DNA from 3 places in the Paenibacillus sp. BIHB 4019 genome. Region 2 is predicted to be linked to each of the others. Evidence: riboswitches for the same ligand, from Rfam matches in the RefSeq annotation. Region 2 holds a riboswitch; each other region holds the start of a gene.
What was found. Region 2 has a riboswitch for cyclic di-AMP ahead of BBD42_RS08870 (resuscitation-promoting factor). Riboswitches for the same ligand answer to the same signal wherever they lie in the genome.
Positions count from the first base shown of each region.

Region 1: it holds a riboswitch for cyclic di-AMP, as region 2 does, so the genes downstream of both, BBD42_RS18300 (hypothetical protein) here and BBD42_RS08870 (resuscitation-promoting factor) in region 2, are expected to answer to the same signal.
Region 3: it holds a riboswitch for cyclic di-AMP, as region 2 does, so the genes downstream of both, BBD42_RS08085 (C40 family peptidase) here and BBD42_RS08870 (resuscitation-promoting factor) in region 2, are expected to answer to the same signal.

Region 1 covers NZ_CP016808.1:4,210,495-4,213,703, reverse strand. Annotated here, with positions in the region: gene BBD42_RS18305 (arsenic transporter) at 1-1,348, shown strand, start outside; cyclic di-AMP (ydaO/yuaA leader) riboswitch at 1,562-1,727, shown strand; gene BBD42_RS18300 (hypothetical protein) at 1,732-2,151, shown strand; gene BBD42_RS18295 (beta-mannosidase) at 2,344-3,209, opposite strand, start outside.
Region 2 covers NZ_CP016808.1:2,100,975-2,104,183, forward strand. Annotated here, with positions in the region: gene BBD42_RS08870 (resuscitation-promoting factor) at 211-1,356, opposite strand; cyclic di-AMP (ydaO/yuaA leader) riboswitch at 1,602-1,808, opposite strand; gene BBD42_RS08875 (TatD family hydrolase) at 1,993-2,766, opposite strand; gene BBD42_RS08880 (HD domain-containing protein) at 2,883-3,209, opposite strand, start outside.
Region 3 covers NZ_CP016808.1:1,912,069-1,915,277, reverse strand. Annotated here, with positions in the region: gene BBD42_RS08090 (cryptochrome/photolyase family protein) at 1-888, opposite strand, end outside; gene BBD42_RS08085 (C40 family peptidase) at 1,023-1,493, opposite strand; cyclic di-AMP (ydaO/yuaA leader) riboswitch at 1,495-1,666, opposite strand; gene BBD42_RS08080 (hypothetical protein) at 2,097-2,912, opposite strand; gene BBD42_RS08075 (M1 family metallopeptidase) at 2,928-3,209, opposite strand, start outside.

The DNA.
Region 1 (3,209 bases), 2.1 Mb from region 2:
CATGATCGTGTCCCTGTTTGCTTTCCTCTTCACTATCTTGCTCATTTTGTGGCGTCCCAGAGGGCTGAATGAAGCCATTCCTGCTACGTTTGGCGCCATACTCGTCCTACTGAGCGGCGTCGTCTCGTTGTCCGACCTAGCGCATATTAGCGCCACTGTAAGCGGAGCCGCCATCACTATTATGGCGACGATCGTCATGGCTATCGTGCTAGAAAGCTTCGGCTTTTTCATCTGGGCAGCCGAAGGGCTTGCTATTCGGGCACGAGGCTCAGGACTTAGGTTGTTCTGGTATGTAAACCTGATGTGTTTTCTGATGACGCTATTTTTCAACAATGACGGCAGCATTCTTATCACAACCCCGATTTTGCTCATTATGCTGCATCACATGGGACTGAAAAACCACCAAAAAATCCCATATCTTCTCTCAGGAGCATTAATCGCTACCGCCTCCAGCGCTCCCATCGGAGTCAGCAATATTGTAAATCTGATTGCGCTGAAAATTGTCGGCATGGATTTGTACATGCATACCGTCATGATGTTTATCCCCGCTACACTTGGTCTGCTGCTGCTCACCTTGCTGCTGTTCCTCTACTTTTACCATCAGCTTCCCCGGGAAGTACCCCGTGCGATCTCAATCGTCCCTATTCACTCTGGCTACCATCCTTTACTTACTCCTGCCGGAAGCAAGCCTGCGCAGCCCAAATACAGCAGCCGCTTTATGAAATCGATTCTGCTTTTCGTCTTCTCCGTTCGGCTCAGCTTATTTGCTGCATCCTATTTGCACATCCCCGTTGAGTGGGTCGCTGTTTTCGGCTCCTTGCTGCTCCTTTGTTGGCGCTGGATTTACCTGAAAATGCCGCCGAACGACATTTTGCGTAAAATCCCCTGGCATATACTCATATTCGCCTTCGCCATGTATATCATTATTTATGGCCTGCACAACATTGGCTTGACGCAAGGACTCGTTCAGGTGTTCGAGCCGCTCGTTACTGGCAGCCTGATGAATGCAAGCATTTTAATCGGAGGGCTCGTCTCCGCCATGTCGACACTCGTCAACAATCATCCCGCGCTCATGATCGGCACGATCACGCTCACTGAAATGAACCTCGACCCGCTTACCCTCAAAATCGCCTACCTCGCCAGCGTCATTGGGAGCGATATTGGCTCACTCATTTTACCGATAGGCACGCTAGCCTCACTCATTTGGATGAATCTCGTGCAGAAATCCAAAGTAAAAATCAGTTGGATGGATTATGTCAAAGTAACGCTTGTCATCATTCCGCCAGTGCTGCTGTTTACCCTCACTCTTCTTGCTCTATGGGTTGGCTGGATTTTCCCTATGCACTAGCTTATGACAACTTATACATGAGCGGTCAGACTGCAAATAGGTGTTTTCTTATAAACCCGCAGCTATTTTTATGGCAAACGGGCGCTGCCGCCAATTGACGGCAGCGCCCGTTTGCCTATTAGGCAGCAGCACTATTTATTTTATTTACTACTAAAAGGTTTACAATTGAGGAATAACGGTTTAATATATATCCCTAGCCGAATTCTAGCACTCTAATATTAATCGCTTAATTTTTCAATTGAAAAAGCGGGGGAACCAACAACGTGGTTGAAGCGAAAGCTTGAATCGCAAGGGGTGAATCCGGTGCATTGCGCACTGGTAGGGCAGCTCACTGGCCCGAATCCGACAGCTAACTCCGTAAGCGAACGTGAGGAGAGATGAAAATGATTGTCCTTCATGCGCCGGACGCTCCGCCTAAGGCGAAGCACGCAATGAAGCTTACGGTCAAACGCATTGAGCTGTTTGTCATTCCAGCACTCAATGTAGACGACGCCGGAAACCGTGCCTGCTTGCGGGTAACGACGGACAAAGGCATTGGCTTTGGCGAAACATTTGTCGACGAGATGGAGCGCCCTAACGATTGGGGCCTGTGGTGCAGCGCGCTGAGCAGCTTTATCGGCACCTTGTCTATTACAGGACGATCGCTTCGGAGCGAGCAAGCCGATCATCACAGTGTGTACAACCTATTCGATCATGCGATTCATCATCTCAAAAGCTGGACCGCAGAAATTGAACCGGACGACAACGCTTCTGAGGAACCTATTTTACTTAGCCGCTCCTTATTCTACCTTTCTATTTTTTAGCCTATTTTGGATCGCCATAATGCAAAAGAACCTTCCCCCGCCATGTTTCAGCTGGCAGGGAAGGTTCTTTTTTTTCTATTGGCTGCTTATTCTTTCAAGGTGAAACGGCTTTCGCCGTCCTCTGGCGGCGCGGCACGTTTCAGTCCGAGAAATATAGAGAAAGGATGGGAAAATCATATCCTTTCCTATATTTTAAATAAAATCGGTCATTGAATGGACAGTCAGCTCGCCCGGCGACGCAGCGTTGAAAGCCTGACCCCCTTGCGGATTTCGCGCATAAAACGTAATCGTACGCGGTTCGTTCGGCAGCAGATCGAAATAGTTGTCGCTGAAAATACCTTCGATCGATGCGGAAAGCCGAACCTGCTTGGCCAGCGTATCCGTCTCCAGTACATAAGCGGTGCCCCCGCTGCCTTGAACCTTGCTGATCTTTATGGCCGGAGCCGCAAGCTCAAGCTCATTCATCGGCTTGAAATAATGCTCCTTCTCCTCTACGAGCAGTCCGCCCTGCTTTAGCTTCGCCACAAGAACGACCTCGCCTGGCTGAATGCCCTCGGAAAGCAGCGCTTCCAGCTCTAAGGAGCAGGCGATATGGCCGTTGTTTGGCTGAAGCGATACCGGAACGGCAAACTGCTTCAGCACCTTGCCCGCGAATGAACGCAGCTCAAGCGCAAGCTCGCCGATGAAAGGCTCATTTTGATCTGACAATACATAACAATCGACACGGCCGCTGCTCGCGCAGTCAAACGACAGCATGATGTCGCGGAAGCTGCGTGCCGCATAATATTGCAGTGCTTTCCAGCGCCCGTAATAGTCCATTCCCGCCCATGAGGCGACAGGCCAGCAATCGTTCATTTGCCAATACAGGGACCCCATGCAAAATGGCTTTTTCCGCCGATGGGCCTCAATCGCTGTCTTCATCGCCTCCGCCTGCAAAACCTGGCTCAAATACAGAAATGCCGGGAAATCCTTCGGCTGGCGCAAATACATATCCATATATTCCTTGATCAGCTGGTTGCCGCGCGCGTTTTTCTGATGCGCCAGCATAACCTCCGATT
Region 2 (3,209 bases):
TCAAGCTCATATTTCATAAATTCCATAAAAAATGGGCGATTGCTGCAACAACAACCCGCTCATTTGCGTCTGTTTTATTATAACCCCAATTAGCCATTCAAGCGAATCTGACGCAAACAAAAAGAAGAGGCAAGGCCTCTTCCGCATCCAGTCATATTTAGCTTATGATTGCGATAAACTAGAGCACAATCCATAAAGAACTGCTACTAATTAGCTAAGCGATGGCTTGTTAGGACCAATCACATAAACGGTAAATCCTTTTTTCTTACCAAATTTATTCGCTTGCTTTTCACTGTCAAAATAAACATCGATCTTATTGCCCTTGATCGCACTTCCGGTATCTTCAGCACGGCGGAAACCAATGCCCTCGATATACACCCACCAACCGAGTGGAATGATATCCGGGTCAACGGCAATTGTCCGTCCTTCCGATACTTTAGCGCCAGATGCCGTAATTCCGTAGTCAGGATGTCCTTCGCTCTTGCCCGTAGAAGCTAAGCCAGCTGAATAAGCCGTCAGGGTGACGTTGCTGAGCACTTTTTTGGATGTGAGCGTTGTGCCGTCTACCGTTACATTGTTGCTGGTTGTCGCTGTCGACAGCACAGTAACTTTAGGCTCCGGCTTTTTCGTACCGACTGCAACGACCTGATTGACCGCAACCGTTTCGACTACCTTGTCTACCACTTTCTTGGAAACAAGTACACCATCTTCAAACTGCTTCTCAATTTTGATCGTTACGACGCCTTCTTTGCCCGTCTGCACAACCTTCTCCTTGCCTACTTCCAGGTTCGGATCTTCCTTCTTCACAATGGTGAACGGCGTTGTGCTGGACGACTTGCCTAGCTTCGTATCGACGCGAATGACTGTTACGGTCATATCCGCGCTGACGCCCGAGCCAAGCGAAGGTAATACTTTATCATCATCTTCAACAGGAATATTTAATTTCTTTATCGCTGCCTGCACGGTTTTCTCTGTCGTGTACACCGTTGATGTTTTGCCATCAGCTTTTACAAGTAGCGGTACCGCATGCTTAATTTCAAAGCGGTCCCCATCCTTTACTGCCGTATTCAGAGGTACAGACACCTCGTCATGCGGGCCAATTGTAATAGCTTGTTCATCCAGTAGGCGTTGCAGGACCCATTGTTTCGTTGAAACAACAGTTTCTTGTCCATTCACTACTACGGATACGCTTTTGTCAGCCGATCCGTACAACAACACCAAAAACATGAAAGTCATAGCGATTGAGATCGTAGTACTCAAAAGAATCAAACGCAAGTTTTCACGCTTCCATCGCAATGCGAAAGACATGCTGGATGATCGTTTCCCATGGGTCTCACTTGCTTGAATAATGCCCACTTCATCGGTCCTCCTTCATAGCCCCGCCGTCGAATTACGCATGATACCATTGACGCGACTATAGTATATTGGCGTGCTTCTAGCACGCTCCAGTATATTTCCTCTGCAACCTCCTAGATTTACCCTATGACGACGGTTTACCCAATATTCAAAAATAAAAAGAAAGCCCGTCGACAGAGGATCTGTATCGTGGCTTCCCGGGAACGTCAAAATAGACTATTCAGGAATGGTGGATGCACGAGGTTGATCACTCTCTATAAACGCTTACGAGGTTAGCTGTCGGGTTCGGGCAAGAGAGCTGCCCTATCGTCGGAAGAATGCTCATGGCAATCCCCGCCAAATTCACCCCTAGAAGAAATTCAATGCGCGTGCAATGTGATCCGCAAATTCCTCACAGCATCGTGCCTGGTTCCCCCGCTCTCCAAAGTTCGAAGATTAAGCGCAAACTGGAAATCCAATACAAAAATTTAAAGCTCTGAAATGAATCATACCTTCATCTGAGCCTAATTGTAAAGATCAGATAAAAACCGATTTAAGCGAAATTTTAGGATATTTACGGAAAAGAGAGTCTATTTCAGCATGAAAAATTAGTTTTATCGCCGGAAAGGTCACTTATTCTCGTTTTTAAAGCCGTTTTTACACAATTCCGAAACATTTTTTACCGTTTTCGGTCGTCAAATTGGCGATTTCGGCTACCGATTTTCCTAATATTTCTGCTGCCGCTTCCGCAACGAGCGATACATAAGACGTCTCATTTCGTTTCCCTCGGAATGGATGAGGGGTCAAATATGGGGCATCCGTTTCGATCAAAATTCGGTCACTCGGAACCATCGCAAGCACCTCTTTTGGCACCCTTGCATTTTTGAATGTAAGCGGTCCCCCGAACGATATATAGAAGTTCATATCGAGGCATTTTTGAGCCGTTTCTGGACTGCCGGAAAAACAATGCATAATGCCTCCGACCTCAGAAGCATTTTCCTCCTTCAGCAGCTTGACAATATCTTCATGGGCATCGCGGTTATGAATAATAATTGGTTTTTTCAGCTTCTTGGCTAAGCGAATTTGCTCGCGAAATACGCGGTGCTGGACATCTTTAGGAGACGTATCCCAGTGGTAATCTAGTCCGATTTCCCCAATAGCTACCACTTTAGGATTAGAGCAAAGCTCTTCAATCCATCCCAGATCCTCCGGCAGCATGTCGATGCTGTCAACGGGGTGCCAGCCAACTGCTGCATAGATAAAATCATATTTTTCTGCCAGCGCAAGTGTTGTTGGAATCGTTTCCCGATTGAAACCAATATTAACCATTAAATCCACCCCTGCCGCACGCGCTCTTTCGATAACAGCTTCGCGGTCTTCGTCAAAATGCGGGGAGTCCAAATGTGTGTGCGTGTCGAATAAAGAAATCATAATTGAGCAAGCTCCTTCTATATTATAGTCTAAGGTGAAACGGTCGAAAGCCGTCCTTTGGCGGCGCGTTTCAGTCCGAGAAATATAGAGAAAGTATGGCAAAATCATATACTTTCCTATATTTTAAATAACATTCGTACTTTATCGCTTAATTGATCAGCGGCAGCGCGCAGCTTCTCTTCCGGATAATACAAATGGGACTGGCCCTGATGAAGTCCAGTAATGGAACGAATGATGTCAGATTTCGTGGAAATTTCACTGACAGTCTCGTAGCTGTCCATTAACAAAATCGGCGTCTTTTCTTCTTTTCCGCCTTTTTTCGTATCAGGCTGATACACATCATACGGTTGATCAAATGGAAAATCAATTTCCATATGGTAATCCGGGTTCAACCCGATCGCTGCAAATTGTTGTCTTACTTCATTAAAGAGGCCAATATCCGG
Region 3 (3,209 bases), 190 kb from region 2:
TTGATATAGAAAAAAATCCCGCCAAGCCAGCTGTCTAATCCACGCCTCGGCTCCAAACTGCTGCTGCGCCGCTTCGTAGGCTTGCCGTGCTGACAGCGCTCCCGTATTCAAATAACGCGCCAAATGGCTCGTCTGGCCGACTGCAAACTGATCGCGGCTGTCAGCATAGCCAGCCAGGCGGCGATTTAGAAACTGCTCCAGCGCGTCGGCTGCATGAAGCGTTTCTAAGGCAGCTGGATTGCCCGCCTCATGCGATTGCCCGCGTTGTATATTGTCAGCTAATTGCAGAAGGGCAGGTGCTGCCGAATGCTCCCGCGGCAGACTGAAGCGCTCTGCCATGCTGGCATCTATATTTTTCAGCGTATTAAGCTGCTGCAGTGTTGTCTCGCCCGCAGGGGAATAGTGGCTCTGCATAAAGGATTGCCACATGCGGTAAAACGGCGTAAATACCTTGTAAGGCTCACTGCGCCGGGAAAATGTATGGAGCTCCTCCAAATCGGCCAGCGGCGCATCTTCGAGCGGCATCCAGCGGCGTCCCGCTGCGCGTACAACCTGCTGTATAGCGTGGTCGCGTGCCCTTGCATAAGGCGTATAGTCCATGTGGACGACGACTTCTTCAATGGGATGTGCTTGCAGCAGCGCATCGGTAATAGCAGCGGGATCACCGTAAAGCACATGCAGCTGCTCGCCTGCCGCCTTGTATTGTTCCAATAGGGAGGCGGCCTGTGTCAGGAAGGTCCGGCCGCTGTGGCAAGAGAGCCGGTCGCCGTCCGCCAGAGCCGGATCTATAATGAGCAGATGAAAGCCGCGCTGCCCAGAGCGGCGCAAATAATCAAAACTGCGCAAATCGTTTGAACGCAGGTCTTTGCGGTGAATATATACATACATGGAAACGAGCCCCCTTGTGTCCGTGCCAGAAAACAGCAAAGCCGCAAGCGATTTGTCCGAAGACAAACAACTGCGGCTTTGCTGATTGAGACAGCAGCTTTTCGTTATGTAAGCGAAAAAAGCGTGGTCTGGCTCTATTGCTCGCTTGCGTACTTGTCGTAAGCGTCTTGGCTCATAACGCGTGTAGCTGATACGTAACGATCAGCATAATAAGACTCGCTAAGTTTGCTAATAATAACGCCTCTGCTCGAGGAAGCATGTGCAAACTTTCCATCGCCTACGTAAATACCAACGTGGGAGATGCCTTTGCCGCTCGTGTTGAAGAATACGAGATCGCCAGCGATCAGGTCACTCTTCTTCACTTCACTGCCATCGTTCGATTGAGCTTGGGAAGTACGGGAAAGATCGATGCCCATTTTGTCGAAAACATACTTCGTAAAACCGGAGCAGTCGAAGCCTTTCGTAGTTGTTCCGCCGCTTTGGTACGGTGTGCCGATCAGATCAGCGATAACACCATCCATCTTCGAACTCGCGAACACGCTGCCTGCTTGGAAAGCAAGCATTAATACAAGACCAACGAGTAGTGCAGTAACCTTCTTCAAAATTTGAAACTCCTTCCGGTGCCGACGAGGTTAGCTGTGGGGTTCGGTTGTGAAGGTTCCCTATGATTTCCAAGACACTTGAATCAAGCCGTCCAAGCATCGAAATCAATTCACCCAAAGTGGTTCCCCCGTATTTCTATACCTTTGCGGTATAAAAAATTAGGCTGGTTTAATTTTGCTCTGCGCTAATAATTCGGTTTTTTCATGTGATTTCCTTCTATATGAATGAATTTCTAATAATTCTCATGTAACCTTTTGGCTCAATTTTGCGTTAAAACAAGTTTCTTGCCTAATAAATGTTCGTTCTATCGCCGTTCTTGGGCAAAAAAACATTTTGTCAGTTTATATGATAAATAGGCAGCCAATATGCTAAGAATCGTGTAAATAGGCAAGAATTATAGCGTAAAATGAAGATTTAGAGAGTTTGTGCTAGGTCGGCATATAGGCTGGGAAGTAAATGGAGGCTTTGCCTGCAGGTCCAGGATAACGGCAAAAAACCGATTGCGGCCTTCTGGCCGCAATCGGTTTTTTTTATGAGAAGGACTTTAGAAAAATGAGAATACTAAATGAGAATTAGGTAGGGCTGCCCTCATTTTTCTAAGGGTCTCAGCTCTGCTTGGATTGCAGGCAATCGTATTGGGCAGCGAGCGTCCATACTTTTAACAAGGTGCGCAGCAGATGATAGGCTTGATGCATGATGAGTGCCAGCATGCCTGCCCAAGCATAGGAAAGCCCAGACACACAGAGCGAAGCGGCAATAGCCAGCAGCCACATCAGCAGAGAGATGCCGGCATAAGGGAAAAGATTTCGGAGCGCATGGCCAAGCCAGCGCAAGGAGCCCGTGCCGGAGGCGGCGCCGAACTGCATAGCGAGCAGCAGCAGGTGAACGAGGAAGCTCCATAGCAGCCAGCCGCCAAAGCCCGGCAGCGTGCCTTGCAGCAGCTCGCCTAGCGAATGGCCCTCCATAAGCAGCTTGAAGGCGCGAGGCAGCAGGAACCAGCCGGGTGCGAAAATAAGCAGCGTGCGCAGCCAATAGAGCAGCGTCACGGGCTTCCAAGCTTTGCGAATGCCTTGAAGAAACTGCGTTTCGCCTATTTCGCCCATATGATGCAGCGAGTAGAGCAGCCCCGCATTGAACAGCGGCGTCAGCAGCATGCGGGCGGCGAACAAGCCGCCCAGAAGCCACAAATAAGGATTGATCAAATCCGTCTTCGTCAATTGAAACTGGGCCTCGCTGAAGAACAGCGACACGGCCGAGTCAGACGGATGCTGGAGCGGAAAGCGCCGCAGCAGCGGCAGTACAGTCATATCAACAAAACGGTAAAGGAAAAGTCCCCATAATAGCTGGTAAAGGAATAACAGAATGACGATATAGAAATGGCGGATAGCGAGCCGCCAGCCTTGCTTCATATGCTGCTTCATTTTTCAACCTCCTCTCTACCAGCCTACGGATCCGAGCAAGCCTTCAATGAGCTTCGTCAAACCGAGGCTCCATCGAATGCGCGACTGCTCGGGCACTTCTGCGCGCATAAAATTGTTAATATGCTTGTTGTCCAGCACATTGCTGTTTTTCGGGTCAACCGCCACCCAGGCAAGCGGAGCAGCATGCACAACCTTATACTGGATATGCGACTCGGCGGCATCCCATGTTTTCGAAATCTTTTCGCCGTCTGTAAAGGAGAATATAAGCGGGATTGGCCCATTTTGCCCGCCATTGCG